Regions from separate parts of the Streptomyces sp. NPDC054770 genome, predicted to be linked through region 1. Evidence: riboswitches for the same ligand, from Rfam matches in the RefSeq annotation. Region 1 holds a riboswitch; each other region holds the start of a gene.
What was found. A riboswitch is a leader RNA that binds a small molecule or an ion and turns the genes downstream of it on or off. The one in region 1 is predicted to bind cyclic di-AMP.

Region 2: it holds a riboswitch for cyclic di-AMP, as region 1 does, so the genes downstream of both, ACWGKQ_RS22885 (M23 family metallopeptidase) here and ACWGKQ_RS16815 (M23 family metallopeptidase) in region 1, are expected to answer to the same signal.
Region 3: it holds a riboswitch for cyclic di-AMP, as region 1 does, so the genes downstream of both, ACWGKQ_RS21290 (M23 family metallopeptidase) here and ACWGKQ_RS16815 (M23 family metallopeptidase) in region 1, are expected to answer to the same signal.

What each region holds. Positions count from the first base shown of each region.
Region 1 covers NZ_JBSHBL010000016.1:65,838-69,072, reverse strand. Annotated here, with positions in the region: gene ACWGKQ_RS16820 (alpha-galactosidase) at 1-1,611, shown strand, start outside; cyclic di-AMP (ydaO/yuaA leader) riboswitch at 1,917-2,078, shown strand; gene ACWGKQ_RS16815 (M23 family metallopeptidase) at 2,083-3,015, shown strand; gene ACWGKQ_RS16810 (DUF6250 domain-containing protein) at 3,206-3,235, shown strand, end outside.
Region 2 covers NZ_JBSHBL010000026.1:21,744-24,978, reverse strand. Annotated here, with positions in the region: gene ACWGKQ_RS22890 (PP2C family protein-serine/threonine phosphatase) at 118-1,248, shown strand; cyclic di-AMP (ydaO/yuaA leader) riboswitch at 1,511-1,669, shown strand; gene ACWGKQ_RS22885 (M23 family metallopeptidase) at 1,679-2,716, shown strand; gene ACWGKQ_RS22880 (aldo/keto reductase) at 2,868-3,235, shown strand, end outside.
Region 3 covers NZ_JBSHBL010000023.1:24,673-27,907, reverse strand. Annotated here, with positions in the region: gene ACWGKQ_RS21295 (GntR family transcriptional regulator) at 1-144, opposite strand, end outside; gene ACWGKQ_RS21290 (M23 family metallopeptidase) at 530-1,285, opposite strand; cyclic di-AMP (ydaO/yuaA leader) riboswitch at 1,298-1,461, opposite strand; gene ACWGKQ_RS21285 (M16 family metallopeptidase) at 1,653-3,041, opposite strand; gene ACWGKQ_RS21280 (M16 family metallopeptidase) at 3,038-3,235, opposite strand, start outside.

The DNA.
Region 1 (3,235 bases):
GACCGCGAGGGCTGGCGGCTCTCCCAGCTGCACGGCCGCTGGGCCGCCGAGTCCCGCCTCACCAGCGCTCCGCTCACCTACGGCGAGAAGGTCATCGGCAGCCGTCGCGGCCACACCAGCCACCAGCACCTGCCCTGGGTCGCCCTCGACACCGACGCCACCGAGGAGCGCGGCGAGGTCTGGGGCTGTGCGCTCGGCTGGTCCGGCTCCTGGCGGATCGCCGTCGCCCAACTCCCCGACGCGCGCGTGCAGATCACCGGCGGCGCCGGCTACGACGACTCGGGCCTGCTGATGCTGGCCGAGGGGGAGTCGTACACCAGCCCGGTCTTCGCGGGCCTGTGGACCGACGGCGGCTTCGGCGGGGCGAGCCGTGCCTGGCACGCCTACCAGCGGACGTACATCATCCCGGACGCCGACCGGGACCGGCCCGTGCTGTTCAACTCGTGGGAGGCCACCACCTTCGACATCTCCGAGGAGCAGCAGGCCACCCTGGCCCGCCGGGCCGCCGCCATCGGTATCGAGCTGTTCGTGGTCGACGACGGCTGGTTCGGCAAGCGCACCAGCGACCGGGCCGGCCTCGGCGACTGGACGCCCAACCCCGACCGCTTCCCGACCGGCCTCAAGCCCCTCGCCGACTACGTGCACGCCCTCGGCATGCAGTTCGGCATCTGGGTCGAGCCCGAGATGGTGAACCCGGACAGCGACCTCTACCGCGCCCACCCCGACTGGGTGCAGTACCAGCAGGGACGAAAGCGGACGGAATTCCGCAACCAGCTCGTCCTCAATCTCGCCCGCGAGGACGTCCGGGAGTACCTCTGGGAGCAGCTCGACGGCCTGCTGTCCAGCGCCCCGATCGACTACGTCAAGTGGGACTTCAACCGCTGCTTCACCGACGCGGGCTGGCCCGGCGAGCCCTACCCGCAGCGCCTGTGGGTCGACCACGTGCGCGGGCTCTACGCCCTTCTCGACCGGATCCGCGCGGCGCACCCGAACGTCGCCATCGAGTCCTGCTCCGGCGGCGGCGGGCGGATCGACCTCGGCATCATGAGCCGCACCGACGAGGTGTGGACCTCCGACAACACCGACCCGCTGGACCGGCTCGCCATCCAGCACGGCTTCAGCCAGATCCACCCCGCCCGGGTGATGTCCGCCTGGGTCACCGACAGCCCGAACCACCAGCTCAACGGCCGGGTCAGCAGTCTGCGTTTCCGCTTCGTCAGCTCGATGGCCGGGGCGCTCGGCGTCGGCGGCGACCTCTCGCAGTGGACCGAGGAGGAGCTCGCCGAGGCCGGCCGCTGGGTGGAGCTCTACAAGGAGATCCGGCCCCTGGTGCAGCGCGGCGACCAGTTCCGGCTGCGGCCGCCGGCCGGCGGGCTGAGCGCGGTGCAGTACACGCTCGGCGACGAGACCGTCGTCCTCGCCTGGCTGCAGGCCCAGAGCTACGGCGAGCCGGCACCGGCTCTGCGGCTACAGGGTCTCGACCCCACCGCGTCGTACGAATGCCGCGAAACGGGCGAAGTATATCGAGGTGCCGTCCTGTTGCATCACGGGCTGCGCACCGGACTGAAGGGTGACCTGGATGCGTCGGTCATCCGGCTCCGTCGCATCTGATGCATCTGCCCGAATTAGCACCTTCGTTACAACTCGCTCTGGAATAAGGGGACGTGGTGTGACGTGCGTGAGGAGCGTCATATTCGTGACCGTCCGTCGCGCGTCATGCTCACGTAATTCCGGTGCTTCGCAAGACGATTGGAAATCCGAATGGGCCGGAATTCACGGAGGGTGACCGTGAATTCCGGTAACGGATCAAGTGGAACTCGGACAGACGGAACCGGCTGCTTGTCCACGTCCGTCCTACTCCCTTACGTTCGCCACACATCCGGGCGGAACGCCGAATCCTGCCGCCGCCCGGAGTCCCCACACACCCACCCGTGCCCGGCAGGAGCGGGGGACCCACCAGGCAAGACCGCCTGTTCCGGTTCCCGGGACAGGCTTGGGGTGTAGTCGCGCAATGGTGCGTGGCCGGGCAGCTCCAGCCCGAACCCGACAGCTCACCTCGCAGGCGCCGGAGAGGAATGCGCCATGCCCGTAAAGGGTAAGCACCGCCGCCCCAAGTCCCAGCGCCTCACCCGCTCGATGGCCGTCGCCGGAACCGGTGGCGCCGCGCTGGCACTGCCGCTCATGGGGGCCACCGGCGCCCACGCGGCCACCTCGCAGTCCGTTTCCGAAAAGGCCGCGCAGGCACTTCCGACAGTCGAGAAGACCGCGGTGAAGAAGGCGGCCGTAAAGAATTCCGCCGCGCATTCCGTGCACCGCATCTACACTGTGGTGCCCGGCGACTGGCTCGCGAAGATCGCCCGCGAGCAGCACGTCCCCGGCGGCTGGCACCGGCTCTACGCCGACAACCGGCAGGCCGTCGGCGACAACCCCTCGCTGATCCACCCCGGCCTCAAGCTCGCCCTCGGCGGCCGGCCCGCCGCGACGACGGACACCATGGACTCCGGCGCCCGTTCCGAGGTGCCGTCGAACTCGCCGTCGTCCGCCTCGTCCTCGGCCTCCTCCTCGGACGGCTCGGAGGGCTCGGACGGCTCGGTGACGAGTGCCGCCGGTTTCACCCTCCCGGTCACCGGAGCCACCGTCGGCACCGGCTACCACGTCTCCGGCAGCATGTGGTCCAGCGGCTACCACACGGGCGTCGACTTCGTCGTCCCGACCGGCACCCCGGTCAAGGCCGTCGGCGCGGGCACGGTCGTCACGGCGGGCTGGGGCGGTGCCTACGGCAACCAGGTCGTCATCCGGCTCGCCGACGGCTACTACGCGCAGTACGGCCACCTCTCCGCGCTCTCCGTCTCGGTCGGTCAGACCGTGACCGCGGGCCAGCAGGTCGGCCTGTCCGGCGCGACCGGCAACGTGACCGGCCCGCACCTGCACTTCGAGATCCGCACCACCCCCGACTACGGCTCGGACGTGGACCCGGTCGCCTACCTCCGCTCGAAGGGCCTCGCCGTCGGCTGACCCGGCGCCCCACTGGTCTGACACGCACTCCGAAGGCCGGACCCCCGATCCCCGGGTCCGGCCTTCGGTGTTTCCTTCTCGTGGCAGGAGTGCTCAGGGCATCGACAGCGAGGGCGGCACCGCGGCACAGTGATCCCCGGTGTGTGCAAGCGCTTTCCATCACTCCTGACCGCCGGAAGGAACCCGCCGCATGACGACCAGCCGCCGAGCCTTCGGAGCC
Region 2 (3,235 bases), on a different contig from region 1:
CTGAGTCATATCCAGGCGCGTGTTCCTCATCACACACGTCCGTACTCATCCGCCCGGCCCACACCATTCGCCCCACCCGCTCACAGCCGCAAACCTGGACGGACAGGCGTCGAAGACATGGGACACCAGGAGGACCGCGTGGCGGGCCGTGGCGAGGCGGAGCTGCACGGCCCGGCGCCCGCCCGCCTCCTCGCCCGCACCCTCGCCCGCTTCCTGCCCGCGCTGCTGATCAGCGCGGGCGTCTGCTACGACGTCCTCACCCCCGAGGCCTTCACCGCGGTCCCCTTCTTCACGGCCGCCCCGCTGATCGCCGCGCCCCTCTCGTCCCTGCGCACCACCGTCCTCACCGGCCTGGCCGCACTGCTGGCCACCTACGCCGTGCATGCGCGGTTCGCGGTCGTCCCGGACGCCGACGCCGTCACCGAGATCGTCACCGTGGCCACCGTCGCCGTCCTCGCCGCCGGCATCAACCGGATCGTCCGTATCGGCGACCAGCGTCTCGCCTCCGCCCGCGAGGTCGCCGAGGCCGCCCAGCGGGCCGTCCTGCCCGAGCCCGCCGAGCGGATCGGCGGCTTCGAGATCGCCGCCCGCTACGAGGCGGCCCAGGAGGGCACCTTCATCGGCGGCGACCTGTACGCCGTCCAGGACACCCCGTACGGCGTACGGCTGGTCGTCGGCGACGTGCGCGGCAAGGGCATGGGCGCGGTCGCCGCCGTCGCCGTGGTCATCGGCGCGTTCCGGGAGGCCGCCGAGCAGGAGGCCACGCTGGAGGCGGTCGCCGGGCGGCTGGACCGGGCGCTTGCGCGCGAGGGCGTCCGGCGCGGGGGCATCGACGCCCAGGAGGGGTTCACCACCGCCGTACTCGCCGAGCTCCCGCACGGCGACAACACGCTCCGGGTCGTCAACCGGGGTCATCCGCCGCCCCTGCTGCTGCACGGCGACGGCGAGGTGTTCCCGGTGCGGCCGCCGGAGTCCGCGCTGCCGCTGGGGATGGGCGAGCTGGGGGCATGGCCCGACCGGGCCGCCGAGCACGCGTTCCCGAGCGGGGCCACGCTGCTGCTGTACACCGACGGCCTCTCCGAGGCACGGGACGCGCACGGCCGGTTCTACGACCCCGAGCGGCGGCTGACCGGCCGTACCGTCACCGCCCCCGGCGCGCTGCTCGCCCGGCTCGCGGCCGAGGTGCGCCGGCACACCGGCGGCGGCATGACGGACGACATGGCACTGCTCGCCGTACGGCGGCCCTGACTGGGCTCCGACCCTGTGCTATGTCACATATCGTGTTCGGACGGCCGCCCTCCGCATCACATCTGAGTCACCATCAAACCCCGTGTGACTCCTGAGTTGAGCAGCGGACACCGTCAACTCGACCGTTTTTGGCCGATCGTGCCAGGTAAGTCCAAGCTTTGAAAGCTTAATGATCAAGGCGAACGGCTTGGAATCTCATAGCCGTGTCTATTAACGTTCGATAACGCAGCGCGGTCGTCCCAGCCGTCACCCGCGACGGCTCCGTGCGCACGCGCCGAATCCCGCAAGGGAACCGGGGAACCACCACCTTGGGGTGAATCGCACGGCTACCGCCGGGTAGGAAACGGCCGGTATACGCGCGTAGGAGACCTTCCCGCTCCGAACCCGTCAGCTAACCCGGTAGGCGGCGGAAGGAAAGGAGTGCGCCCGCGTGGCGTCCAACCCGCCTGCTCCGACAGCCCCGTTCGTGCCCAGCCAGCGTCAGCCCGACACCTTCGGATACGGCGGTTACCGCACAGACGAGGGCCCCTTCGAGGAGTGGAACCCCACCGAGGAGTCCCTCTCCTCGGCCCGCGGCCGGCACCGGGTCGCCCGGCAGAAGGGCGGCGGGCTCGCCCGCAGCTCCACGGTTCTCGGCGTCGGTGTCATCGCAGCCGTCGGCGCGGGCGGCATGGCCAGCGCCAACACCGGCAAGCCGCCGGTCTCCATCTCGCTGCCCGACCTGCCGACCTCCGTCAGCTCCCTGCTCGGCGAGGGCACCGGCCACCAGGCCACCCAGACCGCGCTCAGCAGCGTCACCACGACGACCGCCACCGACGCGGACTCCTCGTCCTCCGACGCCGGTGAGGCGCTGCGCAGCCGGATCATCGCCCAGGCCGCGCAGCAGCAGAACCAGCTCGACACCAAGGCCAGTGCCAAGGCCGTCGCCGCCGCCGACAAGGCGGTCGCCGACGCCGAGGCCAAGGCGGAGAAGGCGGCCGCCGCAACGGCCGCCGACGCCAAGGAGAAGGCCGAGGCCTCCGCGAAGCAGAAGTCCGAGCAGGCCCGGCTCGCCGCGCTGGCCAAGCAGTACACGCTGCCCGTCGTCTCGTACACGATCACCGGCACCTTCGGCCAGGCCGGCTCCATGTGGTCCTCCGGCTACCACACCGGCCTCGACTTCGCCGCGCCCACCGGCACGCTGATCAAGGCCGTGCACAGCGGCACGGTCACCGAGGCGGGCTGGGCCGGCGCCTACGGCTACCGCACGATCATCACCCTCGACGACGGCACCGAGCTGTGGTTCTGCCACCAGTCCTCGATCGGCGTCAAGGTCGGCCAGAAGGTCGCCACCGGAGACGTGATCGGCCGCGTCGGCGCCACCGGCAACGTCACCGGCCCGCACCTCCACCTGGAGGTCCACCCGAACGGCCAGGCCACCGCCATCGACCCGATGCCCTGGCTGCGCGGCAAGGGCCTCAACCCCTGACGTCTCAACTCCTGACGTCTCAACTCCTGACGTCTCGACTCCTGACGTCTCAACTCCTGACGCCTGAGCCCCTGACCCGGACCGCCGCGCTTTACGAGAACTTCGTGTTGCGTCGGCATGGGGCGCCAGGTGACGCGTGTTGAAGTGAAGCATGACTGCTTCTTCCGCTTCCCCTTCCCTCCGTAAGCTCGGCGCCTCCGACCTGGAGGTCTTCCCGCTCGCCCTCGGCGGCAACGTCTTCGGCTGGACCGCCGACGAGGCGACCTCCTTCGCCGTCCTCGACGCCTATGCCGCCGCGGGCGGCAACTTCGTCGACACCGCCGACTCGTACTCGGCGTGGATCGAGGGCCACCAGGGCGGCGAGTCCGAGACGATCATCGGCAAGTGGGTCAAGGCGCGCGGCAACCGGGACGACGTCGTCATCGCGACGAAGGTCAGCCAGCACCCCGAGTACCCCGGCCTGTCCGCCGCCAACATCAAGGCCGCCGCCGACGCGTCGCTGCGCCGTCTCGGCACCGA
Region 3 (3,235 bases), on a different contig from region 1:
GCGCAGGGCCTCGCGGACGGGGACCCGCGAGACGCCGTAGCGGCGGGCCAGGAGTTCCTCGGTGAGCCGGCTGCCGCGCTCGTAGACACCCGCGACGATGTCGTCCCGGATCGCCGTGCATACCGAGTGCGCCGGAATACGCATGACCGACCTCCGCCTTAATCCCCGTGAAACGCCGCCGAGTGGCGCTCGTTCCGTGACTCTATTGCAATGAGCCGGAATTTCCGACGGCGGACCGGAATCCAGGGATATATTTTGGACAGCAAGTGCACGAAAACGACGAAAGCCCCGGCACAGGGGCCGGGGCTCCGGAAGATCTCACGGGTTGCTTCCGCAGTGCGCTGCCGGGTTCGCCTCGGTGGTCGGGTGCGGGTGCGTGGGGGTTGCCCGCACCCCCTTTCAGGGGCGTCACGCGCAGCGCTCCTTCAGGGGCGCGGGGAACTGCGCGACCAGCCACGGCGCACCCGCGCCCGGCGCACGCACCGCAACCCCCACGTCGGTCTCGGCGCCGGACCCGCGTCCAGCTCCCTCAGACGTTCACGCCGTGCTTGCGGAGGTAGGCGACCGGGTCGACGTCGGAGCCGTAGTCCGGGGTGGTGCGGGCCTCGAAGTGGAGGTGCGGGCCGGTGGTGTTGCCGGTCGCGCCGGAGAGGCCGATCTGCTGGCCCGGGGTGACCTGCTGGCCCACCGAGACGCCGATGGACGAGAGGTGGCCGTACTGGGTGTACATGCCGTCGGCCATCTTGATGACGATCTCGTTGCCGTACGCCCCGCCCCAGCCGGTGGAGACGACCGTGCCGGTACCGACCGCGTGCACCACCGTGCCGCTGGCGGCGTGGAAGTCGATGCCGGTGTGGGCGCCGGAGGACCACAGGGAGCCGCCGGTCTTGTAGCCGGTGGAGACGTAGGAGTCGCTGATCGGCGCGACGAAGGTGTTCAGGCGCTTGCGCTCGGCCTCGCGGGCGGCGCGGGCCTTGGCCGCGCGCTCCTTCTTGGCCTGCTCGGCGGCCTTCTTGCGGGCGGCCTCCTCGGCCGCCTTGCGCGCGGCGGCGGCCTTCTGGGCGGCGGCCTGGGCGTCGATCTGCTCGGCGACGGAGTCGCTGATCGTGATGACCGGGGTGAGGCCGGTCTGCTCGACGGAGTTCTCGGCGGCGAGCGCCGGGGCGGCGGAGACGGTGCCGATGACACCGGTGGTGGTGAGAGCCGCGATACCGGCGGCCTGCGCGGTGGTGCGCTTCACCCGGCCGGGACGACGGTGCTTCCCGGAGGCGCACATGAACGCCATGTAGAGGCTGGTCCTTTCCTTCCCTCTCGCCTACCGGGTTAGCTGACGGGTTCGGAGCAGGAAGGTCTCCTACGGGCCCCCTCGCGACACGCGCGGGCGCCCGATTCACCCCAGGGACTGCGTGGGTCCCCGGCTCCCCTGGCTCGCGCCGTACGGGGACTCGGCGATGGCTGTCCGGTGCCGCGGATGCGGCGCGGTGCCTGACGGACAGCCCGGAAGAACCTACGAGGCCGCTCGCGCCCCGCCCAAACGGATCACGGTTTTTGTAGCGCATCCCACAGGGCAGACAGGCAACCTCCACCTCAATTCGGACACGCGAGAGCCCTGATGACCCGACGGTCATCAGGGCTCTTCACCCGCGTGTGTCCTACTCCGCGGCGACGACGGTGACTTCGCCGATGCCGAGGGCCTCGACGGGCTCCTTGATCTGCGCCGCGTCGCCGACCAGGACGGTCACCAGGCGGTCCACCGGGAAGGCGTTCACGACCGCCGCGGTGGCCTCCACGGTGCCGGTGGCGGCCAGTTGCCGGTACAGCGTGGCCTGGAAGTCGTCGGGCAGGTACTGCTCGACCTGGTCGGCCAGAGTGCCCGCGACGGCCGCCGCCGTCTCGTACTTGAGCGGCGCCACCCCGACGAGGTTCTGCACGGCCACGTCGCGCTCGGCGTCCGTGAGGCCCTGGGCGGCGAGCGTGCGCAGCACCGTCCACAGGTCCGTCAGGGCCGGGCCGGTGTTCGGCGTGTCCACCGAACCGCTGATGGCGAGCATCGAGACACCGCTGCCGTCGGGGGCTGACCGCAGCACCTGCCCGAAGGAGCGGACGCCGTAGGTGTAGCCCTTCTCCTCGCGCAGGACGCGGTCCAGGCGGGAGGTGAGGGTGCCGCCCAGGCAGTAGGTGCCGAGCACCTGGGCGGGCCAGACGCGGTCGTGCCGGTCGGAGCCGACGCGGCCGATGAGCAACTGGGTCTGGACAGCGCCGGGGCGGTCCACGATGACGACCCGCCCGGTGTCGTCGGCGGTCACGGACGGAACCGGACGGGGCTGCCCGGTGGCGGCGCGCCAGGCGCCCAGGGTCTCGCCGAGCAGCTCGTCCAGGTCGATGCCGGTCAGGTCGCCGACGACGACCGCGGTGGCCGTGGCGGGGCGCACGTGCCGGTCGAAGAAGGCGCGGACGGCGGCCGCATCGATCTTCTCGACCGTGTCCTCGGTGCCCTGGCGCGGGCGGGACATCCGCGCGGTGGCCGGGAACAGCTCCTTGTAGAGCTGCTTGGCGGCCCGGCGGCTGGGGTTGGCCAGCTCGTGCGGGATCTCGTCGAGGCGGTTGCGGACCAGCCGCTCGACCTCGCTCTCGGCGAAGGCGGGCGCCCTGAGGGCGTCGGAGAGCAGCCCGAGGCCCTTGGCGAGCCGGGAGGCCGGGACCTCCAGGCTGATGCGGACGCCGGGGTGGTCGGCGTGCGCGTCGAGGGTGGCGCCGGCCCGCTCCAGCTCCGCGGCGTACTCCTCGGCGGAGTGCTTGTCGGTGCCCTCGGAGAAGGCGCGCGCCATGATGGTGGCGACGCCGTCCAGGCCGGCCGGCTCGGCGTCCAGGGGCGCGTCCAGGAGCACTTCGACGGCGACGACCTGCTGGCCCGGGCGGTGGCAGCGCAGCACGGTCAGGCCGTTGTCCAGAGTGCCGCGCTCCGGGGCGGGGAAGGCCCACGGCTTGGCCTCGCCCGGCTGCGGCTGGGGGTGGAAGTCCATGGTGGCGAGCTCGGTCACTTGGCCGTCTCCTCGTTCTCGTTGCCGGCCTCTACGGTGGCTTCCTGCTCCGGGTCCTCGCCGCGGCCCGCCTCCTGGGTGTGCTCGGCGGACTCCGCGGACAGCGGCTCGTAGACGAGCACCGCGCGGTTGTCGGGGCGCAGCCGGGCCTTGGCGACCTCCCGGACCTCCTCGGCGGTGACCGTCAGGACGCG